Regions from separate parts of the Halomonas garicola genome, predicted to be linked through region 3. Evidence: predicted binding sites of a transcription regulator. Region 3 holds the regulator's gene; each other region holds the start of a gene.
What was found. The regulator FNR, encoded in region 3, switches genes on or off when oxygen is low (the NO sensors DNR and NnrR bind a similar motif). The targets are predictions, from matches to a motif close to TTGATNTANATCAA.

Region 1 (10,605 bases), 720 kb from region 3:
AAGTGGCTCCGGTGTGGCGGAGCCACCAGTCGGTGTGCAGGCAAATAGCATTATTCAGCCTCTTGGGCAGAAGGCCCGGACTGCACGTCGGCGTTCGCTTCCGTACCGGCATCCTGGGGGCGTACGTAAGGGCGACGCAGGGCGATGCTCAGCGCCGGGATGAACGTCAGCAGCAGCAGGCCGAACGGCAGGCCGCTGGCAATGGCCGCCGACTGGAGGGTGTCCAACCCGCCGGCGCGCAGCAGAAAGGCGGTGACCAGCCCAACCGCCGCGACCCAAAAGAAGCGCTGTCGCCAGCTGGGGGCGTTGCCGTTTGACGTTAGCGTTGACACCACCAGGGCGCCGGAGTCGGCTGAGGTGACGAAAAATATCAGCACGACCAGTACGGCCACCCCCGTGGTGAAGGTGCTCAGCGGCAGGTAGTCGAGCAAGCGATAGAGGCTTTCGTCAGGGGCAACGGTAACGGTATTGGCAAACCCGGCATTCTCGAACAGCTCCAGAAACAGCGCGTTGCTGCCAAACACCGTCATCCACAGAAAGTTGAAAAGGGTCGGGACAAAGAGGACGCCAAGCAGGTATTCACGGATGGTCCGGCCCCGAGAGACCTGGGCGATGAACATGCCGACAAAGGGAGACCAGGAGATCCACCAGCTCCAGTAGAAAATGGTCCATTGCGACTGCCAGTGGGTACCGCTATAGGTCTCGTTCCAGGTGGATAGCTTGGGCAAGTCGTTGATATAGCCGCCCAGATGCTCACCCAGCGCCTTGAAAATAAACAGCGGCTCGCCGGCAAATAACACAAACAGCATCAGGCTGGCCGCGACGACCAGGTTCAGTTTGCTGAGTAGACGGACGCCGTTGCCCAGCCCGCTGAGCACGCTGACCATGGCCAGCGTACACACCACGCCGATAACGCCAAGGTTGAGCCCCAGGCTGGCGTCCAACCCGGTTAGCTCGGCGATGCCGGCACTGGCCTGGCTGGCGCCAAGCCCCAATGAGGTGGTAATACCAAAAATAGTGCCAATCACGGCTGCCATATTCGCCACCCAGCCCAGGCGGCGTGCCCAGGCAGCGGGCAGGAGTTCGCGTAGCGGCGCCTCAAAGCTGAGCTTGTGACCGGCGTTATAATGGAAGAAGGCCAGCGTCAGCCCTACGAGGGCGTAGATGCCCCAAGGGTGCAGCCCCCAGTGAAGAAACGTCATCTCCATGGAAAACTGGGCGGTAGTGGCATCGCTGCTTAAATAAGGACGGAACGAGGCGTAATGCTGCAACGGTTCGGAAACGCTGTAGAACAAAAGCCCGATGCCCATGCCCGCGGCAAACAGCATGCCAAACCAGTCAAGGCGGCTGAACTCGGGGCGTGCGTCGGGCCCGCCCAGGCGAATCCGGGCCAGCGGCGTAAACAATAGGTACAAGGCAAACAGCAGCACGGCGTTTATGATGAAAATAAGAAGCCAGCCGGTAGAGCCCGCCATGATGCCCTGTAGGCGTGAGAACAGCGTGGCTGCCGTGTCCCCCTGCCAGCCAACAAAGATCAGCAGCAGGGCAATGATGGTGGCCGAGACGATAAATAGGCTCATTTTCTTGAGCGATGGCATGGTGTCGGGCTTCCGTAACGTCATCGTGTTGTGCGCAAGGGTCGGCTGTTTTTAGAGAATGGAAATCCTGGCGCGGCAGAAGTGGCGTATTATATCAGAGAATTAGTATGTATTGTTACGTTTGGTGCTTAACGTTAGATGTATGTCCCAAAAAAGATGAAGCCAGAAAGGGGGGCGGGATAACCCAAGGCCTTCCGCCCGCAGCGCATAGCACTGCGGGCGGAAAGTGTTAGATATTGCTGGAAAGTATTCCCAGCAGCACCAGTAAAAGCGCAAGCAAGCTGAACAAGGTCGCAATGCTATAGGCGATGGTCTTGTTCGTTTTGTCACTGCCCAGCTTCAGATCATGCAGACCGTGACGAATACGGTGCATCGCATGATACAGCGGGAGGCAGATGACAGCGCCAACGAACATCAGGCCGAAAAAGCTGAACAGCATCGCGCGGCTGCGCTCGAAATCAAACGTTTCTGTTGGCAACACTCCCAGGGGAAATAGCAGGGCAATAAACAGAATGGCGGCTGGAACGAATACCGCAAAACAGACACCACCGGCGCTGAATAAGGCCCACCAGACAGGCTCGGCACTTTTCTTGATGCGATGTTCCATTACATGCTCCTTCCGATGAATACCCAGGCAAATAATACCGTTACCAGCAGTACGGCAAGCCACTGCCCCAGGACGATCCATTTCGCTGGCAATAATCGTTCCTTTACGCGAAGCGGCATAACTCGTGGGAAAAGCGTGAAAAATGTGGCGGCGTGGAAAAGGCTGGCAATGAAAGCCAGTAGATTAATCGCGATGACAACGGGATTTTGCATGAACTGTTGCCATCCTTGCCAGCTATCAGCCCCTTGCAAGAGGCAGTATATCCCGGCGAGTAAGCAAGCAATGAAAAAAACCAGCGGCAGGACCGTAGCTTCGCGGGCCATATAGGTCATGAAGTAACGGTGCTTTAACCACCAGGTGCGTTTAAGTTCGGGAAAATGTCCTGTTGATTTGTCCATGAAAGCCTCCTGCAGTTGAATAGCTAGCCTTTGAATAAATTGATCAAGAGATCTTTGGCCGATTCGACTTTGCCCTGGTTTATGGCCGCCGCTGGGTCAACATTTTTCGGACACACTTCTGAACAGTAACCGACGAAAGTGCAGGACCAAACGCCTTCGTCACGATTCATTTGTGTCAGGCGTTGCTTTTTACCCTGGTCGCGGTTATCCAGGTTATAACGCTGTGCCAGCGTCAGCGCTGCCGGCCCCAGGAAGCCGGGGTTAAGGCCAAACTGCGGGCACGCAGAGTAGCAAAGCCCACAGTTGATACAGTCGGAAAACTGCGCGTATTTGGCCATTTGCTCCGGGGTTTGATTATGGGGCTCTGCGCTTTCTTCCGACTCATTGATCAAATAAGGCTGAACGGCGGTCAGGTGCTCAAGAAACAGATCCATATCGATAATGAGGTCTTTCATTATGGGGAAGTGCGCCAAGGGTTCTATCTTGACGGTTTCCGGATATTCCCTCAAAAAGCTTTTGCAGCCCAGCTTTGGCACCCCGTTAACCATTACGCCACAAGAGCCGCAAATAGCCATGCGACATGACCAGCGATAGCTCAAGCTGGCATCTTGCTCGTCCTTGATATAGTTCAAGGCCTCAAGGATAGAGGTGCTGTCGTCATAGGGAACGTCGAAGTCCTGCCAGAATGGCGCCTCGCTCTGCTCGGGGAGATAACGTTGAATACTAAGCCGTTTGGTCGTCATTGCTATGCTCCTTTGCCCGCATCGCCATAAGCGCGCACCGCTGGCGCCGAGAAGCGAGTATCTACCTCTTGCCAGCGCAGCTCTGCAGGGGCGTCGGTTTTGAAGAACACCAGGCTGTGCTGCAAAAAGTTGATGTCGTCACGCTGTTGAAGGCCTTCGTCGAGGCGCTGATGGGCGCCGCGGGATTCCCGACGGTGTAAGGCGGCCAGACAGGTCGCCTCCGCAATATCCAACCCAAAGCCCAACTCGATGCACAGCAGCAATTCGGTGTTGTAAGCTTTGCTTCGGTCATTCAGCTGAATATCGTGATACCGTGACTTGAGCTCACGGATAGTGTTCAAGGCACCTTGCATGCGCTCCTCATCACGATAAACGCCGCAGCCATCCTCCATGGCCTGAACCATTTCGCGCTTCAGTTCAACCCGGTCTTCCGTGCCGCTGGCCTCACGTAGCCGGTCGATGTGTTGCCGCTTGGCTTGAAACTGCCGTTGAAGCGACTCGAGGTCGGCGAAGTGGGTAGTGGCTGCCCGCTGGCTTGCCTGTTCGCCTGCCAGGCGGCCAAAGACCAGCAGCTCCGTCAGTGAGTTCGATCCCAGCCGGTTAGCACCGTGCAGCCCCACGGAGGCGCACTCCCCGGCGGCATACAGCCCCTTCAGACGAGACTCACAGTTGGCATCTGTCTCAATGCCACCCATGGTGTAATGTACCGCCGGGCGAATCGGAATGGGCTCGTTGACCGGGTCAATATTGATATAGGACTTGGCCAGATCACAAATGAAGGGAAGGCGCTCATATAGGTAATCCTTACCCAGATGGCGCAGGTCGAGATAGACCACGTCGCTGTCAGCGAAGCGTCCGGTACGTCCTGCCTTTTGCTCCTGCCAGAACGCTTGGGACAGCTTATCGCGTGGCCCGAGCTCCATGTATTTGTTCTTCGGCTCCCCCAGCGGCGTTTCCGGTCCCAGCCCGTAATCTTGCAGATAACGGTAGCCGTCCTTATTCAAGAGTAGGCCACCCTCTCCGCGGCACGCTTCGGTAATCAGAATGCCCGTACCCGGAAGACCGGTAGGATGGTACTGTACGAACTCCATATCGCGTAGGGCCACACCGCTACGGTAGGCCATGGCCATGCCGTCCCCGGTCACGATGCCGGCGTTGGTATTGAACTGAAACAGGCGCCCGGCGCCACCGGTTGCCATGATCACCGATTTCGCGCGCAGCAAAATCAATTCGCCCGTGGCGACCTGTAGGGCAATAACGCCGGCAACAGCGCCGTCGACTGTTGCGACGTCAAGTACGAAATATTCGTCAAGACGTTCAATTTCGGGATATTTCAACGACGTCTGAAACAGGGTGTGCAAGATGTGAAAGCCGGTTTTGTCCGTTGCAAACCAGGTACGAGCCGTTTTCATGCCGCCAAAGCGACGCACCTGCACGGTACCATCCGCTTTACGGCTCCAGGGGCATCCCCAGCGTTCCAGCTGCACTAATTCCTGGTGGGCGTGACGGACGAAGTAATCGACAACCCCCTGTTCAGCAAGCCAGTCGCTTCCCGAGACAGTGTCTTCAAAGTGAGCTTCTAACGTATCTTCATCGCTGGTAACGGCAGCGGCGCCACCTTCCGCCGCGACCGTATGAGAACGCATGGGATATACCTTTGACAGCATCACGATGCGCTGCCGTTCCCCCTTGTTTCTGCCACTTTCTGCAGCGGCAATCGCGGCGCGTAATCCTGCACCGCCGCCTCCTACGATCACGATATCAACGTCTTGATGTTGCATAGCGGCTCTCGTCGGTTATTCGGTGATTCAGTCAGGCATGCGAACACTCTCATACCCGTCTATTAGAAATATTTGCATATAAAATAATTTCTTTCATTCCAAATAGAAATAAACTGGATAAATATTGATCTGGATCAATTTAAACTAATTAAATAGTGGATACGGTAGCAATAGGTAAAATATTTGAGCAAAAAATGTAGACCGGTTAATCGACAACCCATGGAGGCGTGACGATTACACTATGGACTGGATATTTCTCCTTGAACTTCTCACTGTGCTGGCCGTTATTGCACTGGGCGCCCGCAAGGGAGGCATCGCTCTTGGTATGTGGGGTGGCGTGGGCCTGCTTATCCTGACGGTGGTGTTCCGCGAGCAGCCTGCCGCACCACCAATTAACGTAATGCTGATTATCCTGGCGGTGATCAGTGCGGCAGCGGTAATGGAAGCCGCCGGCGGAATCAACTGGCTGGTAAACGTTGCCGAACGAATCATTCGCCGATACCCCAAGCACATCACCATCGTGGCACCGCTGGTTTCCTATTTGTTCACCTTCGGTGCCGGTACCGGTCATATTTTCTATCCGTTGCTTCCGGTCATCCATGACGTCGCTCACGGTAGCGGGATCCGGCCCGAGCGCCCGATTGCGGTCTCGACCATTGCTTCACAGCAGGCGATCACCGCCAGCCCGGTTTCCGCAGCGATGGCGGCCATCATCGTGATACTGGAATCCGAGGGCATGACGCTGGCGACGATTATGGCGATTTCTGTGCCCGCCACAGTGATGGGGATCGTATTGGCGGCGCTGATTTCCTACCGCCGCGGGAAGGAACTGTCAGAGGATCCGGTGTTTCAGCAGCGAGTCAGCGAGGGACTGGTAGAACCGATTCCCGAAGGACCCAGCGATACACAGGCTTCACAGGTTGCCGGATCTGAGAAGAGCCTTGTGACAGCCAATACCGCTACCTCGGACACTGCGGTGACTGATAAAGAGCCTGCCGAGTCTGTTCGGCCGTGGAAAGGCCGTGTTAGTGCGTTGATTTTCCTGCTGGGCGTAGCCTCCATCGTTGTACTGGGCTTCTTTGAGGGCCTGAGGCCAGCCTTTCCCGATACCAGCGGTGAACTGGTGCCGCTATCCATGTCTTTGACAATCCAGATCACGATGCTGGCCGTGGCAGCGATCATCCTGATGATCTGTCGGGTAGACGTTGAGGCTGTCCCGCGGGCTGCCACCGCTCGGTCCGGTCTGGTGGCACTTGTGGGTATTTTTGGGCTTGCCTGGCTCGGTCAGACGCTTATCGATGCCAATCAGGAAACCGTGGTGGGCGGACTTGGCAACATGGTAACTGCTGCCCCCTGGACCTTCGCCATCGGCTTGTTTTTTGCCTCGGTGCTGTTATTCAGCCAGGCCGCTACTACTCGGGCCTTACTGCCCCTGGGGCTGGCGCTAGGTATCGGTGGTCCCCAGCTGGTTGCCATGTGGCCGGCCGTTAACGGTTACTTTTTCCTCCCTACCTACGGAACGATCCTTGCTGCCATCAGTTTTGATCGCAGTGGTACTACCGGGATCGGCAAGTTCGTGCTTAACCACTCCTTCATGCTCCCCGGGCTGGTCGCCACTATTGGCACCGTCATTATCGGGTTGCTCATTTCCCAGGTCTTTTGACCATCGCGATTATTAGGAGAAGCGAGATGAACGTTAATGAAGTGTCCACTCAGGATCTTACTTCAGGGACTCAAATCGGTGATGCTGATCAACATATCGTTGATATGTTGCGCGAATATGGTGATGTCCAAACATTCTCCAGTGGTGACTGGATCAGCCAGGAGGGAGTGCCCCGGGAATGGTTCGGGGTCCTGCTTCAGGGCGAGTTGGAATTGCTGCACGGTCGCTATGCCGACATACGGCGTGTAGGGCTGCTGGGGCCAGGGGCCATGGTCTTTGAAGGCTTTCTCATGGGCGACCCCAACCCGCATCGGCTCTCTACTCGGGCGATGGCCGCTGGCCAGCTTTTGGTGCTGGATGCCGCCGCCAAGGAACGCCTACAGCAAGGGCAACCGGATTTTTGGCATGAGCTTATTCTACGCGTGGCAACACGCCTGCGTGCGCGGCTACGTGGCACCACGACCCGAATGGTCGAACATCGTGAGCCCGAATTTGCGATTGGCACGACCCGGGTAGAACACGACTCCCTGGGAGAGCGAGAGATTCCCGCCGATGCCTATTACGGCGTTCAGACGCTGCGAGCCATGGAGAACTTTCCCATCTCCGGGCATCACCTGGATGACTACGGTAATCTTTGTATCGGCCTGGCCATGGTTAAAAAGGCGGCCGCGCAAACCAACCAGGAGCTGGGTGTACTCGAGGCCGATAAGGCGAAGGCCATCGCGACGGCGTGTGATGAGATTATCGGGGGAAAACTGCGGCGACACTTTGTGCTGGATATGATTCAAGGTGGTGCCGGCACCTCAACGAACATGAACGCCAACGAGGTTATTGCCAATCGCGCCCTTGAGTTATTGGGCCATCAGCGTGGTGACTATACCCACTTGCACCCGCTGGACCACGTTAACCTGTCTCAGTCCACCAACGACGCTTATCCCACGTCGGTAAAAGTTGCCGTACTGCTCACCGTTCAGCAGACGCTGAACTCATTGGATGAGCTATCCAGCGCCTTGCGGATAAAGGCCGACGAGTTTGCCGACGTGCTGAAGATGGGGCGTACAGAAAACCAGGACGCCATCCCGATGACGTTAGGCCAGGAGTTTGGGGCGTACGCCGGGATGGTGGCATCTGCTCGCCGCGCGCTTTCGCATGCAACCCTGGAGATGCACGAGATCAACTTGGGCGCTACGGCCATCGGCACCGGACTGAACAGCCCGGCCGGATACGCGCCGCTGGTGGCCGAGAAACTCGCCGTTATCTCCGAGTTGCCCTTGACGCTTGCAAACGATCTTGTAGAGGCTACTCAGGACTCGGGAGCGTTTGCCTGCCTATCCGGCGCCATGAAGCGGGTAGCGGTGCAAGTCTCCAAAATCTGCAATGACCTCCGGTGGCTGTCCAGTGGTCCTCGGGCCGGGCTCAATGAGATTAATCTCCCACCTATGCAGCCGGGCTCTTCCATCATGCCGGGTAAGGTCAATCCCGTGGTACCGGAGATGGTCAACCAGGTTTGCTACCAGGTGATCGGTTTTGATGCGACGATCGGTATCGCCGCGGAAGCCAGCGAGCTTGAGTTAAACATGGCTGAGCCGGTCATGGCCTATGATCTGCTGCAAGGGTTAACTATTCTGAATAACGCCATGATCGTACTTAACAATCGGTGCGTGAAGGACATTACCGCCAATCGGGAAGTCTGCCAGAACTATGTGCAGCGCTCGATCGGCCTTGTCACTGCGCTGAATCCCGTACTTGGGTATGAACGCTCATCGCAAGTGGCCAAGGAAGCGTTGGACACCGGTGGCAGTGTCTATGATCTGGTCCTCGAAAAGGGGTGGCTGAGCCAGACCCAGCTCGATGAGCTTCTAGAGCCAGAGCATATGACCAGTCCCATGCAACCCTGAGTTTAATAAGCCACTGTCAGTTGGCCTCTTGGCCGCAGCTTCGATAGAGCGGGCAGCAGTCAATCATCTGTGTTGGCAAGGGTCCAGTCGACCAGCTGGATTGCAAGCTCGTCAGCGGCCAAGCCGAAAGCGTCGACTACCGACTCAAGTTGAGGAGAATCGCTTTGCTGACGGACGTCGAAACGCCGACTGGCGACCACGTTGCGGTTGCTTTCGTCGAGCAGCTGCACGTCTAGGCGGATGACTGCCTGCGGAGCCTGGTCACCGTTGTACTCGCTTTGGAAGGCGCCGAGATCGCTGCTTAGAGTGAGGTCGCTCTGGACTCGACTGCCTTCTCCTACCACTGTTGCCAGGCGCCCGTCCTGGCGAAAGGCCTCGATGAGACGATCGCGCAACAGCACCGGCGCATCGTCATTCCACCGTGTTCCGGCGTAGACGCTTATTTCCTGGCGATTGGGACGTACCAGAATGCGTGGGCTGGCGAGTAATCGGGCGGCGCGAGGCGTTTCCAGGCGCAGTGTCATGTCAAGCGAAGGCTCAGAAGAGGCAGGTTGCGTTGTGGCGGGTAGCAAGAAGGTACGCTGTGGCGTTTGATCGGGTAGTAGGCTGCAGGCCGACGAGGTTATTAATACGGCAAGGAGTAGAATGCCGAGGCGTACGCGCAAGATCATGGTGTGAACTCCTGGATCGGGTCGCGGCCAAGTAGGAAATCAGCCGGGCTTTCTTCGAGGCGACGTGTAATGCGGTTCAGCTGGCTCAGCGTACTACGTAGCTCGAACATGGCGGGAGCAAGTTCGCCAATGCCTTGCAGGCCCTGGGATAGCGATTCTTCATGTGTGGCGGTGAGCGTTGATAGACGCTCGGTGGTAGTGGCCAGGTCGCGCATGGCTTGGTGTGCAGCTTGCATGATGGGCTGTCCCTGCTCTTCCAGTAATCCGTGGGTAGATTCGCTTAGACGTGCGAAACTCGCCAGGCTCTTTTCAGCCTGTACGCTGGCACGGTGGACTTGGGTCAGCGTCTTGTCGATGGTGCCGCGTTCGTCGACTAGTGACTGCGAAGCGATATCAACGTTGCTCAAAATACGCGTCACGTGTTCGGCATTTTCTTCGGACAGTAGACGGTTCGCCTTTTCCAACAGAGTGTCTACCTGGGTGAAGAGCTCTTCGCTATTAGAGAGCAGCGAGTTTAGCGGGGAAGGTTTGGCCTCGATTAGCGGTGGATGCTCACGGTCGCCTTTTAGGCGGGGACTTTGCGGGGTCCCGCCACGTAATTGTATATTCATGCTACCGGTAATGTTGGCTAGAGCAAGGCTCGCATTGGTGTCTTGCTTGATGGGAATGTCGCTGTAGATACGTACCAACGCGCGTACATGTCGTGGGTCCTCGGGGTCGAGGCTTAATCTGACAACATCGCCGACCTCGATTCCGCTATATTGGACTTTGTTGCCTTCAGAAAGCCCGCTGACGGCCCGGCTGAAACCAACCTCGTAATAGGAGTAATCGTGTTCGACGCTGGTCTTGCCAAGCCACAGGGCAAACAGTAGAGCGCCACCGAGGGTGATTATCGTGAATAGTCCGATCAGCACGTGGTGAGCGCGGGGTTCCATGGTCAGCTTTCCTCGGTAGTGGGGGGAATATGGCGGGCAGCACGTCCCCGTGAGCCCTGAAAGTAGTCGCGAATCCAGTCGTCATCGAGCGTCGAGACTACGTCGAGCCGGCCGGCGGCCAAGACCTTACGGCGTGCCAGCACAGCGACCCGGTCGCAAGTCGCATAAAGGGTATCCAGGTCGTGGGTGACCAAAAAAACGCTGAGCCCAAGGGCGTCGCGAAGGGTCAGAATTAGACGGTCGAAGGCCTCTGCACCGATGGGATCAAGACCGGCGGTGGGTTCGTCGAGAAATAAAACCTCGGGATCCAA
Region 2 (10,605 bases), 110 kb from region 3:
TGCTCCTTGAACTGATTCACCTGGCTTTCGTACTGCTTGACGTCGCGGATGTTCTTGTCCAGCCGCTCGGTTTGCTGGCGAATGTACTGATTGCGCTCCTGCTGGACCTCAAGCGCCGCCTGATAGTAGCGGGCCACGCCAAAGCCGAGCGCCGTGCCCGCTATCAGCATGGCCACCAGCCATAGCTTGACCCGACGCGTGCGACGCTCACGGCGTGCCGCGCGCCAGGGCAGCAAGTTGATCTTGACATGCATTATCTGGCCCTCATCGCAAGCCCGAACGCCGTGAGCATGGCCGGCGCATCGCGGTCAAGCGCGTCCATGTCGATACGCCGGTTCACCGTCATGCGCTCAAAGGGATTGGCGATCGTCACCTGCATGCCGCTGTCCTCGGCGATACGCTCGGCAAGGCCGGGGATCAGGCTGGTACCGCCGGCCAGCACGATTTCGCGCACCTCGTGGTGGCGGCCCGCCGAGTAATATAATTGCAGCGAACGCCCCACCTGTTGCACTATCGTGTCCAGAAACGGATCCAGCACCTCGGCCTGATAGTCGTCGGGCAGCCCGCCGTACTTCTTGGCATAGCCGGCTTCTTCCCTGGACATGTCGTAGCGGCTGCCGATGGCGTCGGTGAGCCTGCGCCCGCCAAAGACGGTATCGCGGGTATAAATGATGTTGTCGCCGCGCATGACGTGAAAGGCGTTAATATTGGCGCCGACATCCACCAGTCCGACACAGGCCTCGGGATCGCTTGCACTTCTGTCCTTGAGCTGGCATCTCACCACCCCAAAGGCGCGCTCCACGGCAAACGACTCAACGTCCACCACTACCGGCTCCAGGCCGGCGCGCTCCAGGGTATCGGTCAGCTGGGCAATCTCCTGGCGGCGGCAGGCCACCAGCAGCACGCGCTGCTCGTCCTCGTTGAATGCCGACGGGCCCAGACACTGAAAGTCAAAGGCCACCTCATTGAACGGAAACGGTATATGACGATCCGACTCGGTGACAATACGCTCTTCGATATCTTCCTCGCTCAGCGAGGCGGGAAATGCCAGCGTCTTGGTGATCGCCGAGCTTGCGGGTACGGCCACCGCCGCCTTGCGGGTGGTGGGCCTGGCGCGGCTTACCGCGCGACCGAGCACCTCGGCCACGGCTTCGACATCCTGTATGCGGCGCTCCTCAACGGCGCCGTCGGGCAGCGGCCTCACGGCGTAGCTTTCCACCTGGTAGCCGCCGCCCGACGCCTTGAGCTCCAGCAGCTTGACCGTCATCGAGGTAATGTCGATGCCGATCAGCCCGTCGTGTCTGTTAAAAAGTCGCATGGTGGTGGCTCCGCCTATACCAGAATGCACAGAGATTACTTGATTTTAACGCAGCTAACACACGCGGATCCCTTACCGTTGGCACCACTGGTGGCCGTTACGCTGCCTCTTTATAATGCGCCTTTCGCCATGGCTGGCCTCAAGGCCCGGCATGTCCCATTTATTTTCACGGGTACCCTGTTTCCATGACGCTTTTCCGCACCCTTGTGCTATCACTCATCGGCATACTGGTCTCCCTGGCGGGGGCCGTCGCGCTGGCCACGATAGCTGCTGCGCTGTACTTCGCACCCGGGCTTCCCGACGTGCGCCAGCTGGAGGACTTCGACCTTCACACTCCCCTGCGCATCTATACCCGGGACGGCCAGCTGATGGGTGAATACGGCGAGGAGCGGCGCATCCCCGTGGATTTCCAGGACATTCCCGAGCCGCTGATCAATGCCCTGGTCGCCGCCGAGGACCAGCACTACTTCGAGCACCCCGGGGTTGACCCGCGCGGGCTGGTGCGCGCGGCTGTCGAGCTTGCCCGCAGCGGCGGCACCATTCAGTCCGGCGGCTCCACCATTACCATGCAGGTCGCGCGCAACTACCTGCTGACGCTGGACCAGACCTTTACCCGGAAATTTCGCGAGATCCTGCTGGCGCTGCAAATGGAGCAGGTGCTCAACAAGCAGGAAATCCTCTCGCTCTACGTCAACAAGATCTTTCTGGGTCACCGCGCCTACGGCATCGCCGCCGCCTCCCGAACCTACTACGACCGGCCCATGGACGAGCTGACGCTTGCCGAATCGGCGATGATTGCCGGGCTGCCCAAGGCGCCGTCGGCGTTCAATCCGCTGTCCAACCCCGAACGCTCGCTGATTCGGCGCAACTGGATTCTGTTTCGCATGCGCGAGCTGGGCTTTATCGCTCCGGACGTCTACCAGGAAGCGGTCCAGGCGCCGATCACCGCCCAGCGTCACGTGGCCCAGGCCGAGGTGGAAGCCGCCTACGTTGCGGAAATGGCGCGCCAGTATGCCATCGAGCAGTTCGGCGACAAGGCCTATACCAGCGGCTACCACATTTACACCACCATCGACAGCGAGCTTCAGCCCCTGGCCCGCCGAACGCTGGCCCAGGGGCTTCTGGCCTACGACCGCCGCCACGGCTTTCGCGGGCCCGAGCAGAACGACATCCCCGCCAGCCTGGTCGAGGCCCAGGAGAAAACCGCCACCGAGGGGCTTGAGGAAGAGCTCTCCGAGTCGCCGGAAATCCGCCAGACCGCCCGCGAGGCCGCCGAGCGCAGCCAGACCGAAGTGGCAGGCATCGAGGGCGACGTGAGCAACTGGGTGCAGGTGCTCCAGCGTACGCCAAGCTACGGCCTGCTCGAGCCTGCCATCGTGGTCGAAAGCGGCGAGCGGGAAATGCGCGTGCTCACCGATGAGGAAAACGTCTACACCCTGAACTGGGAAGGCATGAAATGGACGGGCAAGGGAAGCGCTGAACAGATCGCCAAGCGCGGCGATTTGATCCGCGTGATCATCGACGACGAGGAAGACACCCTGCGCCTGTCCCAGCGCCCCGAAGCCGAAGGCGCGCTGGTTGCCCAGCAGCCGCGCACCGGGGCCATTGTGGCGCTGCAGGGCGGCTTTGACTTTGACGCCAGCAAATTCAACCGCGCCATCCAGGCCCGCCGCCAGTCCGGCTCGATCTTCAAGCCGTTCATTTATCTGCCAGCACTCAACGACGGCGAAATGAACGCCGCAAGCGTGGTCAACGACGCCCCCATCGTCATCGACGACGGCAGCGATTCGCTGTGGCGCCCGGTGAACTCCAGCCGCGACTTCAACGGCCCCATGCGCCTGCGCCCGGCGCTGGCCCGCTCGCGCAACCTGGTCACCATCCGCATCCTGCAAAGTATGGGGCTTGGCTATACCATCAACTTCCTCGAGCGCTTCGGCTTCAACCCCGATCACCTGCCCCGGGGGCTGTCGCTGGCGCTGGGCAGCGCCAGCCTGACGCCCCTGGAGATGACCAACGCCTACGCCATCCTCGCCAACGGCGGCTTCAAGGTGTCGCCCTGGTACATCAAGCGCATCGAGCGCGGCGAGGAGGACAGCGCCACCGAGGTCTACAAGGCCGACCCCACGGCGGCCTGTCGCGACTGCGCCGAGGGGCAAGAGACCGTGGAGATCGACGGCGATAGCTACCGCATAGCCCAGCGCATCGCCGACAAGGAAGCCGTCTACATTCTCCGCGACATGCTCCGCGACGTCATCGAACACGGCACCGGGCGCGCCGCGCTGACCCTTGAGCGCGACGACATCGTGGGCAAGACCGGCTCCACCAACGCCCTCCGGGACGCCTGGTTTGCCGGCTTCAACGGCAATATCGCCACCGCCGTCTGGGTGGGCAAGGACAGCAACCAGACCATCGCCGAATACGGCTCCCAGGCGGCCCTGCCGATCTGGAAGGACTTCATGGGCGGCGCCCTTGAGGGCACCCCCGAAGCCTGGCCGGAGCAGCCGGAAACCGTCGTCAGCATGCGGGTCGACCCGGATACCGGGCTGCGCATGCGCGACGACGAGTCCGGGGGCATCAGCGAGCTTTTCGACGAGGAGCACCTGCCCAGCTATCAGCCGCGGCGCGTCAGCCGCGAGCTGGAAAGAGTCAGCGGCTCCGAAGGCTCCGGCACCGCCGAGTCGATCTTCTGATCCGCCGTTGATCCTGCACGGTCGCTGTGCCTGCGTGGGCGCCGCGACCGCTGCCTGATCGAGGGCCCATGCAACTATCCGACCAGGACACCGGCCAAGACGGGGCGGCCGCCAAGGGGCTACACTGAGTCGAGGAGTTTCGACAGAACAACGCAGCAAGGAGCCCTCATGTCTAAAAACAGCACGGCCAAAAACGTTGCCCAGAAGCTGATCGAGGCCCACCTGGTGGAAGGCGAAATGAACGCCACAGAGCCGATCGCCATCGCCATCGACCAGACCCTCACCCAGGACGCCACCGGCACCATGGTGATGCTGGAGCTGGAGGCCATGGGCCTTGATCGGGTCAAGACCGAGCTTTCCGCCCAGTACGTGGATCACAACCTGATCCAGGGCGACAACAAGAACCCCGACGATCATTTCTTCCTGCAGAGCTCCGCCGCCAGGCTCGGGGTGTGGTTCTCCCGGGCCGGCAACGGCGTCAGCCACCCCACCCACCAGCAGCATTTCGGCAAGCCCGGCAAGACCCTGCTGGGCTCGGACAGCCATACCCCGGCAGCAGGCTCCATGGGCATGCTGGCCATCGGCGCCGGCGGCATCGACGTGGCCATGGCCATGGCCGGGGAGCCCTTCCATCTCAAGATGCCGGAAATCTGGGGAGTCAAGCTGACCGGCAAGCTCAACGACTGGGTCAGCGCCAAGGACGTCATTCTGGAGATGCTGCGCCGTCACGGGGTCGACGGCGGCAGCGGGCGCATCATCGAATACTACGGCCCGGGCCTTGAGACGCTGTCCGCCATGGACCGCCACGTGATCGCCAACATGGGCGCAGAGCTCGGCGCCACTACCAGCGTCTTTCCCTCCGACGAGGCGGTGAAGCGCTTTCTGACGTCGGTAGGCCGCGAGGACGACTGGCAGGAGCTCAAGGCGGACCCGGGCGCTGAATACGACGTCCACGAGACCATTGATCTGTCCACGGTCAAGCCGCTGATCGCCAAGCCCTCGAGCCCCGGCAACGTAGTGCCGGTAAGCGAGGTCGCCGGGGAGCCGCTTTCCCAGGCCTACATCGGCTCCTCCGCCAATCCGGGCTATCGAGATCTGGCCATCGCTGCGGCCATGGTCGAAGGGCGCCAAATCCACGATTGGATTTCCCTTGATATCAACCCCACCTCGCGTTCGATCCTCGAGACTCTGGTGCGCGACGGCCACGTGGCGAACCTGCTGGCTGCCGGGGCGCGGCTGCATCAGGCCGGCTGCAACGGCTGTATCGGCATGGGCCAGGCGCCGGCCAACGACACCAACAGCCTGCGCACCACGCCGCGCAACTTCCCCGGCCGCTCCGGCACCCGGGAAGATAGCGTTTTCCTGTGCAGCCCGGAAACCGCCACCGCCTCGGCGCTGCGCGGCGAGATCACCGACCCGCGGGACCTGGATTTTGACTATCCCTCTATCGAGGAGCCCGAATCGCCGATCATCAACACCCAGAACCTATTTGCGCCCCTGAAGGAGGAGAAGGCCCGGAAGATCGAGCTGATCAAGGGCCCCAACATCGAGTCGCTGCCGGAATTCGAGCCCATCGAAGACAGCGCCGAACTGCCCCTCCTGGTCAAGGCCGGGGATAACGTCTCCACGGACGAGATCATGCCCGCGGGCAGCGAGGTGCTGCCCTATCGCAGCAATATCCCCAAGATCGCGGAATTCTCCCTGCGCGGCGTCGATGAGAACTACGTCGAGCAGGCCAAGGCAAAAGGCGACCATATCATCGTCGCCGGCGACAACTACGGCCAGGGCTCTAGCCGGGAACACGCCGCCATCGCCCCGCGCTACCTGGGGCTGCGCATCGTGATCGCCAAGAGCTTCGCGCGCATTCACTGGCAGAACCTGATCAACTTCGGCGTCCTGCCGCTGACCTTCGTTAGCGACGACGATTACGCCAAGCTGGAAGCCGACCAGACGTTGAGTTTCGAAGGCCTGCACGAGGCCTTGAAGCAGGGCGATACGCTCAAGGCCAGAGGCGCAAGCGGCGAGATAGCCCTGAAGCACGGCCTGAGCAGCCGCCAGGTCGAGGTGCTGCTCGCCGGCGGGCTGATCAACTGGATGCGGGCCAACAAGAAAGCGGCCTGACGCCGGCTTTGTAGAACCCGGCTTCTTTCCGGGGGTTGATCGCACCGGCAAGCCGCAAGCCAGGGGTCGCACCATGATCCAGGTCAACTGCGACCTCTCGGCTTCGCCTTACCATGACGGCCTTACCTATCACGGGAGGCTTAACATGGAGCTTGTCTGCCCGGCCGGCAATCTGCCCGCGCTCAAGCGCGCCGTAGACGAAGGTGCCGACGCCGTCTATTTCGGTTTTCAAAACACCACCAACGCCCGCCAGTTTGCCGGACTCAACTTTACCGACAAGCGCGCACGGGAAGGCATCGACTACGCCCACGCCCGGGGCAAGCGGGTATTCTGCGCGATCAACACCTACCCCCAGCCCGAGAGCTTTGCCATGTGGACCCGCGCGGTGGACGACGCTGCCGAGCTCGGCGTGGACGCGCTGATTCTCGCCGACATGGGCCTGCTCGACTACGCCGCCAAGCGCTACCCCGACCTTTCCCGCCATCTTTCCGTCCAGGGCTCGGCGACGAGCCATGAGGCGCTCAGGTTCTACCACGAGCAGTTCGGCATCCGCCGCGCGGTGCTGCCCCGGGTGCTGTCGATGACCCAGGTGCGCGACCTGGCCGGGCAGTCGCCGGTAGAGCTCGAGGTCTTTGCCTTTGGCAGCCTGTGCATCATGGCCGAGGGGCGCTGCTATCTGTCGTCGTATCTTACCGGCGAGTCGCCCAATACCCGGGGCGTGTGCTCGCCGGCGGCCCACGTGCGCTGGGAAGAAACCGACTCAGGGCTCGAGTCGCGGCTAAACGGCGTGCTCATCGACCGCTACGGCGCGGGCGAAAACGCCGGCTACCCCACCCTGTGCAAGGGCCGCTTCGAGGTCGAAGGCGAGACCTATCACGCCATCGAAGAGCCCACCAGCCTGAATACCCTGGAGCTTTTGCCCGAGCTTGCCGAACTGAATATCAGCGCGGTGAAGATCGAAGGCCGCCAAAGAAGCCCCGCCTACGTGTCCAAAGTCGCCGGCATCTGGCGCTCCGCCATCGACCGGCTGGAGGCCGCCCCCGGGCGCTTTCACCCAGACCCTGCGTGGACTGCGGGGCTCGGCGAGGTTTCCGAAGGCACCACCACCACCCTTGGCGCCTACGAGCGCCGCTGGAAATAGGAGGAAACATGGCGGATACATCATCCAAGGCGGACGCGCTGCGGCTAGCGCTGGGGCCGGTGCTGTTCTACTGGACGCGCGAACGCTACGCGCAGTTTTACCGCGACGCCGCCGACTGGCCGGTGGATATCGTCTATCTCGGGGAATCGGTGTGCTCGCGCCGCCGGGACATGAAGCTCGACGACTGGCTGGGGATAGGCCGCGAGCTTGCCCAAAGCGGCAAGGAGGTGGTGCTTTCAAGCCAGACGCTGATCGAATCCGAGGCCGACCTGCGCGATTTGCGCAAGCTGTGCGACAACGGCGAATTCAGCGTGGAAGCCAACGACCAGAGCGCGGTGCAGCGGTGTACAAGCGCAGGCCTTGAGTTTGTGGCGGGAGCCGCGCTCAACCTGTATAACGCCGCGGCCATCGGCGTGCTTGCCCGCGCGGGGATGACGCGCTTCAACGCCCCGGTAGAGATGTCCGGGGAGGACGTCACCCGGCTTTTGGCCGACTGCCGCGAACAGGGCGTTAATACCGCCTGCGAAGTGTTTGCCTACGGCCACCTGCCGCTTGCCTGGTCGTCGCGCTGCTTTACCGCCCGGCGCTACCAAACTCCCAAGGATCGCTGCCAGTTCGTCTGCCAGAAGCACCCGGAAGGCATGACGCTGCGCTCCCAGGAATCGAAAGAAGTGTTTACCCTGAACGGCGTCCAGACGCTCTCCGGCGCCTGCCAGGATTTGCGCTATGACGCCGCCTCCATCGCCGCCTCGGGCGCGAGTGTGGCGCGCTTAAGCCCCCGAGCCGAAGGCATGGCTGATGTGGTAGCCGGATTTGACGCCGCCAGGCGCGGCGAGCTTGCCGCCCCGGACCCGCTGGCGCTGGTGGACGCCGACGTCTGCGACGGCTACTGGCACGGCCGCCCGGGCATGGATCACACTCGGGCGGCCAACGCATCCAGCTGACGCAATACCGCACCCAAACGCCCTTCGGAAAGCCCCTCCTCGCGGCCGTCGAGGAGGTTTTTTACCGTGAGCCCAAGCTCGGTGTCGCCTTCGATCAAAAGCCTTCGCTGAAAGAACATCGCGTCCGGGTCTTCCCGGCGCGTGGCCAGGCATAAAAACTCCCGCCAGCCGCCGCGGATGGTGGCTTCCCCGTCTTCCCGGCTCAGGGCAAAGCGCGCGTTATCAAGCGCAAGCGTCAGGCGCACGCCCAGGTCTGCCACCTCGAGGGTCACCCGCCGCCCTTCCAGGGCGTCGAATTCGCCCTCAGCCAGCGGCTCGGCAAAGGTGCGGTTGAGCAGCGGCTCGACCACCCGGCGCTTGAGCGCCAGGGGCACCCGGGGGTCCAGCAGGGCAATCAGCCGCGACGGCGCGGGCACGGCACCGGTGAATGGCAGGTGAGAAAACGGCAGAGCAGACATAACAATCCTTTAGGTCGCCTTACACCGTGCGCGAATAGCGCGCCTCGGCAGGGTTCAGGTAGGCATCGAAGGCCATAGCCAGGTTGCGCATCATCAGCTGCCCCGCGGGCAGCACGTCAAGGCGCCGCTCGCCGACTTCGACCAGGCCGTCGGCCTGCATTTCGTCAAGGGATGCCAGGGCGTCGGCAAAATAGCGCGTGAAATCGATCCCGTGGGCGGCGCTCACGGCGGCAAAGTCGAGCTCGCCGTGGCACATCAGGGTGCTGATCACGTCCCGGCGCAGGCGGTCGTCGTCGCTCAGCCGGTAGCCGCGCATCACCGGCAGCCGGCCGTTTTCCAGGCGGTGCTGGTACTGGGCGGTTTCCTTGACGTTCTGGCTGTAGGTGTCGTCCACCTTGCCGATGGCGGTGACCCCCAGGCCGATCAGGTCGCAGTCGGCGTGGGTGGAATAGCCCTGGAAGTTGCGCTGCAGGGTGCCGTTGTCCCGGGCAAGCGCCAGCTCGTCTTCGGGCAGGGCAAAGTGGTCCATGCCGATGTAGACATAGCCCGCCGCGATCAGCCGCTGGATGATCAGCTCGAGAAGCTCGAGCTTGCGCTCCGGCGGCGGCATGTCCTCATCGCGGATCAGCCGCTGGGCCTTGAACAGCGACGGCAGGTGGGCGTAGCTGTAGGTAGCGATGCGATCGGGCTTAAGCGCCACGATCTTGTCCAGGGTGGCGTCGAAGCTAGCCACCGTCTGCAGCGGCAGGCCGTAGATCAGATCCACGCTGATCGAGTCGTACCCGGCATCGCGCGCCGCCTGCATCAGCCCCACCACCTGCTCCTCGCTCTGCACGCGGTTGACCGCGCGCTGAACGTCGGGGTCGAAGTCCTGCACGCCGAAGCTCAGGCGGTTGAAGCCCAGAGCGTGCAGCTCGTGAATCTGCTCGGCGGTGACGGTGCGCGGATCGACCTCCAGGGAAAACTCGCGCTCCTCCGGCGCGGCAAAGTGGAAGGCGTCATCGAGGGCGGCCATCAGCTCGGCCAGCTGATCGTTGCTCAGATACGTCGGCGTGCCGCCGCCCAGGTGCAGCTGGGTCATGCGCCGGGACTCGTCAAAAAGCTCGCCCTGCAGGCGGATTTCATCCTTGAGCCAGTCGAGATACTCCGCCGCCCGTTCGCGGTTGTGGGTGATGATCTTGTTGCACGCGCAGTAGTAGCAAAGGCTTTCGCAGAAGGGGATGTGCACGTAGGCCGACAGCGGCTTGGGACGGTCCGCGGCGTTGCTGCGCGCCGCGGCGGCGCGGTAGTCGTCTTCGGCAAAGGCCGTGTGAAACTGCGGCGCGGTGGGGTAGGACGTATAGCGCGGCCCCGGGCGGTCGTACTTTTCCACCAGTCCGCGATCAAACAACAGCTCGTCTTGCATAGCATCAAGGCCCTTTTCGTCTTTGCGCTCTCGGATCTGTACCGCCGCCGGGCAACGGCGGCGGTCAATGCCGCCCAACATAGCGCCTCTGCCGGGCCGGGGCTACCCGTCCGAGCAGAGGCGTTATGCGACCGAATGCCACGCGGCCCGGGGGCTACCTCCTTGGGAGTAATGGCCGTATTTTATGAGAGTAGCCGGCGCAAAAAGTGATCCACGTCAACGTCCGCCGGATTCAGGCGCTCTAGTCTAGGACCACGCACTCGGGCAGCCTCCGACCCGGCTACCTCAATAACGTTTCTCTTTCCCCAAAAAGATGCATAAGGAACACTCATTATGAAACTGCTTGCCGTAACGCTGCTTCCCCTGGCCTTTGCCCTCACCGCCACCGCCGCCCAGGCCGACGGCGAAGCCACCTATAGCCTGCCACATGACCGGGGCCGCGGGTGCGCCGAAGCGCGGCGACGCCGACGCCTGGGCGCCGCGCCAGGAAAAAGGCATCGACACCCTGTACGACCACGCCATCAACGG
Region 3 (10,605 bases):
CGCCATTATCGACTACCGCATGATCGAGGAAGGCGACAGGGTGATGGTGTGCCTGTCCGGCGGCAAGGACAGCTATACCATGCTTGAGATGCTGCGCAGCCTGCAGCGCAGCGCGCCGGTGCGCTTTTCGCTGGTGGCGGTCAATCTCGACCAGAAGCAGCCGGGCTTTCCCGAGCACGTGCTGCCCGACTACCTGGACGGGCTCGGCGTGGACTACCACATCCTCGAGCGCGACACCTACTCGGTGGTCAAGGAGAAAACCCCCGCGGGCAAGTCGACCTGCGCGCTGTGCTCGCGGCTGCGCCGGGGCTCGCTTTACGGCTTTGCCGAAGAGATCGGCGCCACCAAGATAGCGCTTGGCCACCACCGCGAAGACATTCTGGAGACGCTGTTTCTCAATATGTTCTTTGGCGGCAGCCTGAAGGCGATGCCGCCCAAGCTGCTCTCCGACGATGCCAAAAACATCGTCATCCGCCCGCTTGCCTACTGCAAGGAAGCCGATATCGCCGAGTTTTCCCGGCAGATGGCATACCCCATCATCCCCTGCAACCTGTGCGGCTCCCAGCCCAACATGCAGCGCCAGAACGTCAAGGCGATGCTCAATGACTGGGATAAAAACCATCCGGGCCGGCTGGAAAGCATGTTCAAGGCGGTGACCAACGTCGCCCCGTCCCAGCTTGCCGACCGCGAGCTGTTTGACTTCGAACGGCTGGAAGCCAGCCAGGCCGAAGCGCTGGCCGGGCGCATCCAGGCCGTCAACGTCGGCTGACGGCGGCCCTCAGGAGCTGGCGGCTTCCTGGGCCTCTTCTTCGGCCAGCGCCAGCAGGCGCTGCATTCCCAGAATGTTCACCTCGCGGCCGGAGACGGCCACCAGCTCCTGGGTTTGGAAGCGGCTCAGAATGCGGCTGACGGTTTCCACCGCGAGGCCCAGGTAGTTGCCGATGTCCGCCCGGGCCATGGAGAGTCGAAAGCTGTAGGGCGAGTAGCCCCGGCGGCGGAAACGATCGGACAGCGTGATCAGAAAGCTGGCCATGCGCTGGTCGGCGGTCTTGCGCGACAAAAGGCGCATCATGCGGCGATCGTCGCGCAGCTCCTTGCTCATGCTGCGATATAGCTGAAGGCGCAGCTCCGGCAGCTCTTCCGAGAGCAGATCGAGGCGGTCGAAGGGGATCTCGCAGACGGTAGTGGTCTCCAGGGCGATGGCGCTGCCCGGGTAGCTTGACTCGTCGATGCCGTCGAGCCCGACCAGTTCGCTTGGCAGGTAGAAGTTGGTGAGCTGGTCGTTGCCGCCGCCTTCGATGGCAACCTGCTTGAGGCTGCCCGAGCGAACGGCAAAGACGCTGGTGAAGGTATCGCCCTGGCGAAACAGCGGCTCGCCCTTTTTCAGCGGCGCGCGCCGCCGAATGATGGCGTCGAACTGACTCATGTCGTCAAGCTCGAGGGCAAGCGGCAGGCACAGCGAGCTTAAGCTGCAGGTCTGGCAGCGGGTTTCGTGGAGCAGGGGGCGCCGACGGCTGAGTGGTTCCGGCATGCAGTCCTCCGTGAAGTAGGTCACGGCGCTATTATGGAAGCAAGCGCGGGTAACCCACAAGCCGCCGGTGACGCTTTGCCGCTAGCGGTGCGCGTCGAACGCTCGGGCCAGCCGGTGGAGCACCAGCCGTCCGTCGGGCGTAGCGCTCAGGATATCGCCGTTTCGCTCGACTAGCCCGTCGTGGTGGGCGTCGTCCAGCCGAGCCAGCGCCGCGGCAAAATAGCGCGGCGCGTCAATCCCGAAACGCCGGCCCAGGGCGGCAAGGTCCAGTTGGGCGTCGCACATCAGCCGCTCGATGGCGGCGCGGCGAATGTCGTCATCGCGCTCAAGGCGCAGGCCGCGCGCGGTAGCCAGGCGGCCGTCGTCCAGGGCGCTGGCGTAATCGCCGAGCCGGGCGGGGTTCTGCGCGTAGGCGTCGTCGATACGCGAGGCGGCCGATACGCCAAGCCCCAGCAGGTCGCAGTGGCCGTGAGTGGTATAGCCCTGGAGGTTGCGCCCCAGGGTCTGCTGCCGTGCGGCCACGGCGAGGCTGTCGTTTGGCCGGGCAAAGTGATCCATGCCGATGTGCACATAGCCTGCTCGGCCGAGCTGCTCGGCGGCCAGCTGCAGCATGGCCAGGCGGTCCGCCGCGGCGGGCAGTTGGGCGCTGTCGATGCGCTGCTGGCGCGGCCCCCGCCGGGGGCGATAAGCATAGTCCTTGTGAACATAGTCCTGGAGGGTGATGCGCGCCGGGTTCAGCTCGATGACGTCGGCCAGGGTGGCGGCGAAGCTGTCTCGGGTCTGACGGGGCAGGCCGTAGCCGATGTCCAGGTTCAGCGAGCGAAAGCCCAGCCGGTGGGCTTCTTCCATCAGCGTTTCGGTCATGATCCGCGGCTGCTCGCGGCGGATGGCCTGCTGCACCTCGGGGTTGAAGTCCAGCACCTCCAGGCTCAGCCGGTTGAAACCCAGCACCTGCAGGTGGCGCAGGGTGAAGACGTCGGCTTCGCGGGGATCGATTTCAATGGCGTAGTCGCGCTCCGAGGATGACGACAGACCGAAGCGGGCGTCAAGGCGGTCAAAGAGGTCGCTCATCTGGGAAAGGGAGAGAAACGTCGGCGTGCCGCCGCCCCAGTAAAGCTGCTCCACCGGGCGCGTGCGGTCCAGATGGCGGGCGGTAAGCACCATTTCCCGATCCAGCCGCGACAGATAGGGCTCGGCCCGGGAGGTGTCGCGGGTGATGATGCGCGGGCAGGTGCAGTAGCCGCAGCTTTGGCGGCAAAAGGGTACGTGCACGTAAAGCGAAAGCCCGCGGCCGCCGGCGTTGCTGCGCTCAAGCGCCCGGCAGAGGTCGTCGCCGCCGAAGGCGTCGTGAAACGCCCCGGCGTTGGGGTACTGGTGATAGCGCGGGCCGCCGGCGCCGTGGTGGCGGCGCAGGGCGTCCTGGCGGGCAGCAGTCAGCGCTGCGGCATCGAAAAACAAAGGGGCAGCGCTGGCCATGGCAGACAACTCCGGTGGGAAGAACGCAAGGATGATGCTGCCATCCTAGCGCCGGGCCCGAGGGCAGGAGTTGAGCTATATCAATTAAGCGCCGGACATTTCCGCCACGGTGGCCATCTGGTACGTCGACCACAGCTGCCACAGGGCAAAGCCGATAATCAGCAGAGCGGCGACGGTGCGGGTGGCCGGGTGGCGAATCAAGGCGCTTAACTGGCGGGCGGCAAAGCCGGTCGCCAACAGCGCCGGCAGCGTGCCCAGGCCAAAGGCGCCCATGAGCAACGCCCCGCGCCCCGGGTCGGCCATGGCCAGGCTCCAGGCGAGCATGGAATAGACCAGCCCGCAGGGTAGCCAGCCCCAGACCGCGCCCAGGGCAAACGCCTGGGGCAGCTTGACCACCGGCATCAGCCGCCGACCGAAAGGTTCGATGTAGCGCCAGAAGCGCCGGCCTACGGCCTCGACCTTTAAAAGCCCTTTCCACCAGTTGGCGATGTACAGCGCCATCAAAATCAGCATCACCGCGGCGAATACCTGCAGCGCCAGGCGCGCCGCCGGGGTAACGGAGAACACCGTGCCAAGCGTTGCCACCAGCGCGCCGGCGATCATGTAGCTGGAAATACGGCCCAGGTTGTAGCTCAGCAAAAGCCCGGAAAGCCTGGCCGGGTGGCGCATGCTGGGCGGAACGGCAAAGGTCAGCGCGCTCATGATGCCGCCGCACATGCCGATGCAGTGGGCCCCGCCCATCAAGCCGAAGACAAAGGCCGCCAGCACCGGCGGCAGATCAAGGCCCGTGGGATTCATTGCGGTCGTCCTCCTTGCGCTGCTTTTGCCGCTCGCGTGCGGCCTCGGCGTTGTGCCGGCGGCGCTCGCGCTCTTCCGGCGTCAGGTCGTTTTCGTCCTCGTCAAAGAGAATGCGATACGCCGGTCCTTCCAGGTCGTCAAACTGGTTGTTTTTCACCGCCCAGAAAAATGCCCAGACGGCGATGCTCAAAAACAGCAGCGAGATGGGAATCAGCAGATAAAGAATTTTCATGCGGCCACCGGTGACGGAGAAGAGACGTGGGGCGCCGGCCGGGTTTTCCAGCGCGTCAGGCGCAGGGCGTTGCCCACCACAACAAGCGAGCTTGCCGACATGCCGATGGCGGCAAGCCAGGGCGGTACCACGCCGATGGCGGCGAGCGGCAGCGCCGCGGCGTTGTAGCACACCGACCAGACCATATTCTGACGCATGATACGCCTGGTGGCTCGGGAGATTTCAACCGCCTCGGCAATGCGTACAAGCCGGGGGCTGAGCAGTACTGCATCGGCCCGGGTGCGGGCAAGGTCGGTGGCGCTGTTCATGGCAATGGCAACGTCGGCGCCGGCAAGCACCGGTACGTCATTGATGCCGTCGCCCACCATGGCCACGGTTTCGCCCTCGGCCTGCAGCGCCTGGATGCGCTCGAGTTTGTTTTCCGGGCTTTGCCCGGCGTGCCAGGTGGCAATGCCAAGCGCCGCGGCAAGCTCGCCCACCGCGGCGGGGGTGTCGCCGGAGAGCAGCTCGACCTCAAGCCCCCGGGCTTTCAGCGCGGCAACGGTCTCGGCGGCGTCTTCCCGCACGGCGTCGTGGAGCCGGAACCAGGCCCGGGGGGCGCCGTCTTCGCTGAGCAGCAGCCACTGGCCGTTGTCCGGCGTGCCAGGCGGGGTCTGGCCGGCGGTGGCAAAGGCGGGTTTGCCCAGCCGCCAGCGTTGGCCGTCAATCCGGCCTTCGAGCCCCTGGCCGGTGACGCTAGCGATATCGTGGGCGCTGAGCGTGGCCTCGCGGTAGGGCGCAAACGCCCGGGCGATGGGATGCTCCGAGCGGGCTTCAAGCGCGGCGGCGAGCGCCCGGGCGCGCTCGGCGGAGAGGTTTTCGGCGAGCGGCCGGGTGTCCATCAGCTGCATTTCGCCCCGGGTGAGCGTGCCGGTTTTATCGAAAATGACCCGGTGCGCGCCGGAGAGCGTTTCCAGGGCATCGGCCCGGGTGACCAGCACGCCGCGCCGGCGCAGCTGGCCGTGGCCGGCGGTGAGCGCGGTGGGCGTGGCCAGCGCCAGGGCGCAGGGGCAGGTTACCACCAGAACCGAGAGCATCACCCAGAGGACCCGCGAGGGGTCGATAAACCACCAGACCACCGCCACCGCCGCGGCGACCATCAACAGGCGCAGGACGAACACGTGGGCCATGCGCGCGGCCATTTGCGCAAGCCGGGGGCGGCTGGCGAAGGCGCGGTCGGTGAGATCGAGGATGCCCGCCACCCGGGCGTTGGCGCCGGCTCGGGTGACGCGGATCACCAGCGGGTTTTCCATGTTCTGGCTGCCGCCGACGATACTTTGCCCGACGCCGCGAGTCACCGGCAGGTATTCGCCGGTGAGCATGGACTCGTCCAGGCTTGAGTCCCCCTGTTCGATGACGCCGTCGGCGGGGACGTCGTGGCCGGGCTTGATCAGCACTCGGTCGCCTTCGGCCAGGCGGTTGGCGGGTACGACGCGTTCGCTGTCGTCATCCTCGAGCCGGGTGGCCGAGGTCGGCAGCACGCCGCTCAGGGCGTTGCCGCTCTGACCGTTGCGCCGTCGGGCGCGAGCCTCGATGTAGCGACTGAACAGCAGGAAAAAGGCAAACATGGCCACGGAGTCGAAGTACAGCTCGCCTTCGCCGGTGATCACCGCCCAAGCGCTCGCCAGGTAGGCGCCGCCGATGGCGATGGACACCGGTACGTCCATGCCCAGCACCCGGGTCTTGAGATCGCGCCAGGCGTTCTTGAAAAACGGCTGGGCGGAAAACAGCACCACCGGCGTTGCCAGCGCAAACGACAGCCAGTGAAACAGCGCGTAGAAGTCGGCCGAGATACCGTCTTCTCCGGCGATGTAAATGGGGATGGAGAACATCATCACCTGCATCATGCCCACGGCGGCGACGATCAGCCGGCGAATGGTCATGCGCTCTTCGTGCTGCAGGCGCTTTTGCGCCTGATCCGGCTCGTAGGGCTGGGCGGTATAGCCGATGGCGGCCATTTCCGCGAGCAGCCGGGAGAGCTTGACGCGCTGGGTGTCCCAGGCGATCCGCAGGCGGTGGTGGGTCAGGTTGACCGCGCTTGAGGTCACGCCCTCCAGGGCGTTGAGCCGATGTTCGATCAGCCAGGCGCAGGCCGCGCAGGTAATGCCGTCAACGGCCAGGGTGGCGTGGACGCGGCCGTCGTCTTCGGGGTGGACGAAGCCCGCCTGCAGCTCGGGGTCGTCGAACACCGTCCAGGTATCTGCCCGAGCGGTTTGCTTGTCGTCGGGGCGCTCGGGAAGCTCGGTGCGAAAGCGGTAGTAGCTTTCCAACCCGCCTTCGACGATGGCGTGGGCCACCGCCTCGCAGCCGGGGCAGCACAGCGGGTGCTTCTCGTCGTCAAGTTCGATATACCAGGGTGCCCTGTCGGGCACCGGGTTGCCGCAGTGGTAGCACGCAATGGATGCGGTGGTGGGCATCAGCTCTCCGAGCGCTCTCCGGCGTTTTTCTGGCGGCCTCCGGGATGCAGCGTGATAGTGTTTTCCGTGGGAAAGCGGGCCTCGCCGACCAGCCGCCATTCAGGGTCGTCGGCCACGGGCTGAAGCTGCAGATACCAGCGGTATTGCAGGTTGTCGGGCCCCTGGGCGATGTAGCGACCTTCGCGCACGTGTTCCAGCGTGAAGGTCTGATCGCGGTCGTTTTCCGTGGGGAAGATCAGTTTGAGCTCCAGCACGTCGGGCCGGCGCTCGCCCTCCAGGTCGAGGACGATATCGCTGGTCAGCGCATCCACGCGTAAATCGCCGGCAAGGCCAAGCTCCCGGGCGCGTGTCTGCTTGGCCAGCACCATGTTGATTTCCTTGCCGTGCTCGTAGTAGTCCTCCTCGATCACGCCGTCGTAGTACATGAACGAAAAGATCGCGTACATGGTGCCAAACGCCACCGACGACAGCAGGATGCTGATCAGAAACCACGGCCAGAACTGCTTGTACCAGGGCTTGTAAAGCGACGAGCTGTCCGTGTCCGACGCGGAATCGCGTGCCATCGTGATTACCTCAGATTACCGATAAAGCGCGTGTCGCGCTCGAGTTGAATGCTGCCGTCGTCCTCGGCTTCAAGGGTAAGCACGATGGAGTGGCTCGGCTGTTCGATGACGTCGGGGTCGGCCTGGATGGTAACCACGGCCTTGCGCGACTCGCCGGCGGCGACGCTGATGGCTTGCTGGTCGAGCGAAAGACCGGGCAGCCCGGACACGCTCAGCCGGTAGGTGTGGTCGCGGTTGTCCAGGTTGCGCACCGTCAGGCTGTAGACGTTGCTGATCTGGCCGTCGCCGGTCATCTGGTAGAGCTGGGTGCGATCGCGCTCGGCATCGAAGTCCAGCGGCGTGCGGTCGCCGACCGCCCAGGCAAAGGCGCCGATCATCACCGCCAGGGCGATGAAGTAGCCGATCAGCCGGGGCCGCAGGATCTGGGTCTTTTCGCCTTCCAGGGAGCTTTCCGTGGTGTAGCGAATAAGCCCGCGAGGGTAGCCCATCTTGTCCATGACGCTGTCGCAGGCGTCGATACAGGCGGCACAGGTAATGCATTCATACTGCAGCCCGTCGCGGATGTCGATACCGGTGGGGCAGACCTGCACGCACAGGTCGCAGTCGATGCAGTCGCCGTAGCCGGCTTCCTTGACCTGCTCGTGGGAGAGGTTTCTCTTGCGCCGACCGCGGGGCTCGCCCCGGGCCGCATCGTAGGACACGATCAGCGTGTCGCGGTCGAACATGACTCCCTGAAAGCGGGCGTAGGGGCACATGTAGATGCACACCTGCTCGCGCAGCCAGCCGGCGTTCAGGTAGGTGAAGACCAGAAAGAAGCCCACCCAGAAGAACGACCAGCCGTTGGCGCTGAGCGTGAAAAGGTCCGGCACCAGCTGGCGAACGGGGGTGAAGTACCCGACAAAGGTGATCCCGGTCGCCAGTGCCACCACCAGCCAGGCGACGTGCTTGGCCGTCTTGCGCCTGAGCTTGTCGGCGTTCATGGATTGTTTATCGAGCTTCATACGGCGGTTGCGCTGCCCTTCGACGCGGTGCTCGATCCAGATGAACAGAAAGGTCCATACGCTTTGCGGGCAGGTGTAGCCGCACCAGACCCGGCCGGCAAACACGGTGATGAAGAACAGCCCGAACGCGCAGATGATCAAAAGCCACGACAGCAGGACGAACTCCTGGGGGTAAAACGTCGCGGTAAAAATATGGAACTCGCGGTGGGGCAGGTCGAACCACACCGCCGGGCGACCGCCAATGTAGAGCCACGGCAGCAGGAAAAACGTGAGCATTAGCGCCCAGTTGGCACTGCGCCTGATCTTCTGAAAAAGCCCCTTGATTTCGCGCACGTAGAGGTGGCGCCGCTTGGCGTACATTTCCTGGGTGACGGGCTGTTCGGGAGCATGATGTCCTACCGGATCCGGCGTGACGTCTTTGCTGGGAATCTTTTCCATGGCGGTATCGCAGCTCAGAAGGCAGTAAAACGGGGAGGGCAATAGCGTGCAGTAGCAGGCTATCGTTTCCTCTAGTGTACCGGATTATGCATAAAAAAAGGGTGCGGCTCCCGGCCGCACCCTGTTCTGTCCCCCGGAGATGATGCTCGGGGAAGGCGTCTTAATCGTCGTAGCGCAGGCTGTAAATGTAGGCGGCGACGAGATGCACCTTGTCTTCGCCGATGTAAGCCGCCTGGGCCGGCATATGGCCGTTGCGGCCGTTGCGCAGGGTCTGGCGAACGGAGTCGGCAACCGACTGGCCGGGCTTCTGGTACAGCCAGACTTCGTCGGTCAGGTCCGGCGCGCCCAGCGCCTGGTTGCCGGTGCCGTCCGGGGTGTGGCAGGCGGCGCAGACCGAGGTAAAGGTGCTCTGGCCCTTTTCGGCGCGATCCTCGTCGTGGTCCTCGCCGGAAAGCGAGAGCACAAACTGGGTCAGATTCTCGATGTTGTTCTCGCCCAGCTGCTGCCAGGACGGCATCAGGCCGTTACGTCCGTTGGTCAGCGTGGTCACGATGTTTTCCGGCTCGCCGCCGTACAGCCAGTCATCGTTGGTCAGGTTGGGAAAGCCGTAGCCGCCCCGGGCGTTGGAGCCGTGGCAGACCGCACAGTTGTTGAGGAAGATGCGCTCGGCCACCTGCATGGCTTCCTGATCCTTGGCCAGCTCAGGAATCTCGATTTCTTGATACTGCTCAAAAATCGGCGCGAAGCGCTCTTCCGCCTGGGCAACCTCCTGCTCCCACTGGTCTTCCTGGGACCAGCCCAGAAGCCCCTGGAAGTTGCCCAGGCCCGGGTACAGCACCAGGTAACCCACGGCAAAGACCACGGTGCCGACAAACAGCTGGAACCACCATTTGGGCAGCGGGTTGTCGTACTCCTCAATGCCGTCGGCGGCGTGGCCGGTGGTTTCCACGTTGCCTTCGGCGTCGGGCTGCTTGTCGGTACGCCGGTTGGACAGCAGAAACCAGGCGCTGAGTCCGATGGTGCCAAGCGAAATGATAATGACCCAGGCGCTCCAGAAGCCGGAGAGGGAGTCACCCCATAGATAGCTCATGTATTCTTGTCTCCCTTGTCTTGGCGGGATTCTGCCGCGTCCCTTGACGCGGCAGGCTGGTCACGGTTGGGTTGTTCGTCTTCTTCTTCGTCGGCGAAGGGCAGGTTGGCGGCTTCATCGAAGTCCGGCTTGCGACGCTTGGAGTAGGCCCACCAGATGATGCCTACAAAAGCGATGAGCAAGATGAGCGTGACGATACCCTGAAAGTCTCCCGAATCCATAACTTATCGAGTGCCCTCAAGCACGGTTCCCAGTTGCTGGAGATAGGCGATCAGCGCGGTGATCTCCTGCGTGCCGCTGACTTTTTCTTCGGCGCCTGCGATCTGCTCGTCGCTGTAGGGTACCCCGAGCGTTTTCATCGTGCGCATCTTGGCGGCGATATCGTCGCCGTCCAGGGTGTTTTCGAAAAGCCAGGGGTAGGCCGGCATGATGGACTCCGGCACGACGTCGCGCGGGTTGTACAGGTGGGCGCGGTGCCAGTCGTCGCTGTAACGGCCGCCGACGCGGGCCAGGTCTGGGCCGGTCCGCTTGGAGCCCCACAGGAAGTTGTATTCGTACACGCCTTCCCCGGCCACGCTGTAGTGGCCGTAGCGCTCGGTTTCGGCGCGGAACGGGCGGATCATCTGCGAGTGGCAGCCGACGCAGCCTTCGCGGCGGTAGATGTCGCGGCCTTCCAGTTCCAGCGCGGAGAGGGGCTCAAGCCCCTCGACCGGCTCATTGACCTGCTTCTGGAAAAACAGCGGCACCACCTCGGCCAGTCCGCCGAAGCTGATCACAACCAGGATCAAGACGACAAGCAGGCCAACGTTTTTTTCAATAATTTCGTGTTTCATCGGTCTTAACTTCCCCGGTTTAGGCGGCTTGCGGTGCCGGCTGCTCGCTGATGGCGTCGCGGCGCTTGACCGTCATGTAGACGTTGAAGGCCATGATCAGCATGCCGGTTACCCAGAACAGGCCGCCGATGAGGCGCACAAAGTAGCCCGGTGCGCTGGCTTCCACGGCTTCGACGAAGGTGTACAT

Region 1: a site for FNR is predicted at 5,252-5,265, ahead of frdA (fumarate reductase (quinol) flavoprotein subunit). Genes of this name have one in related genera too.
Region 2: a site for FNR is predicted at 6,203-6,216, ahead of ubiU (ubiquinone anaerobic biosynthesis protein UbiU). Genes of this name have one in related genera too.

The regions. Positions count from the first base shown of each region.
Region 1 covers NZ_AP043931.1:1,688,804-1,699,408, reverse strand. Annotated here, with positions in the region: gene ACZ46Y_RS08305 (BCCT family transporter) at 51-1,598, opposite strand; gene frdD (fumarate reductase subunit FrdD) at 1,828-2,205, opposite strand; gene ACZ46Y_RS08295 (fumarate reductase subunit C) at 2,205-2,603, opposite strand; gene ACZ46Y_RS08290 (succinate dehydrogenase/fumarate reductase iron-sulfur subunit) at 2,627-3,346, opposite strand; gene frdA (fumarate reductase (quinol) flavoprotein subunit) at 3,349-5,127, opposite strand; gene ACZ46Y_RS08280 (anaerobic C4-dicarboxylate transporter) at 5,369-6,790, shown strand; gene ACZ46Y_RS08275 (aspartate ammonia-lyase) at 6,817-8,688, shown strand; gene ACZ46Y_RS08270 (ABC-type transport auxiliary lipoprotein family protein) at 8,748-9,359, opposite strand; gene ACZ46Y_RS08265 (MlaD family protein) at 9,356-10,294, opposite strand; gene ACZ46Y_RS08260 (ABC transporter ATP-binding protein) at 10,297-10,605, opposite strand, start outside.
Region 2 covers NZ_AP043931.1:2,301,052-2,311,656, forward strand. Annotated here, with positions in the region: gene ACZ46Y_RS11080 (PilN domain-containing protein) at 1-254, opposite strand, end outside; gene pilM (type IV pilus assembly protein PilM) at 254-1,318, opposite strand; gene ACZ46Y_RS11090 (penicillin-binding protein 1A) at 1,504-4,008, shown strand; gene ACZ46Y_RS11095 (aconitate hydratase) at 4,177-6,129, shown strand; gene ubiU (ubiquinone anaerobic biosynthesis protein UbiU) at 6,275-7,270, shown strand; gene ACZ46Y_RS11105 (U32 family peptidase) at 7,279-8,214, shown strand; gene ubiT (ubiquinone anaerobic biosynthesis accessory factor UbiT) at 8,184-8,672, opposite strand; gene hemN (oxygen-independent coproporphyrinogen III oxidase) at 8,692-10,077, opposite strand; gene ACZ46Y_RS11120 (c-type cytochrome) at 10,505-10,605, shown strand, end outside.
Region 3 covers NZ_AP043931.1:2,411,808-2,422,412, reverse strand. Annotated here, with positions in the region: gene ttcA (tRNA 2-thiocytidine(32) synthetase TtcA) at 1-769, shown strand, start outside; gene fnr (fumarate/nitrate reduction transcriptional regulator Fnr) at 779-1,531, opposite strand; gene hemN (oxygen-independent coproporphyrinogen III oxidase) at 1,613-3,007, opposite strand; gene ACZ46Y_RS11665 (sulfite exporter TauE/SafE family protein) at 3,092-3,805, opposite strand; gene ccoS (cbb3-type cytochrome oxidase assembly protein CcoS) at 3,786-4,037, opposite strand; gene ACZ46Y_RS11655 (heavy metal translocating P-type ATPase) at 4,034-6,493, opposite strand; gene ACZ46Y_RS11650 (FixH family protein) at 6,493-7,056, opposite strand; gene ccoG (cytochrome c oxidase accessory protein CcoG) at 7,062-8,495, opposite strand; gene ccoP (cytochrome-c oxidase, cbb3-type subunit III) at 8,656-9,585, opposite strand; gene ACZ46Y_RS11635 (cbb3-type cytochrome oxidase subunit 3) at 9,582-9,806, opposite strand; gene ccoO (cytochrome-c oxidase, cbb3-type subunit II) at 9,810-10,418, opposite strand; gene ccoN (cytochrome-c oxidase, cbb3-type subunit I) at 10,438-10,605, opposite strand, start outside.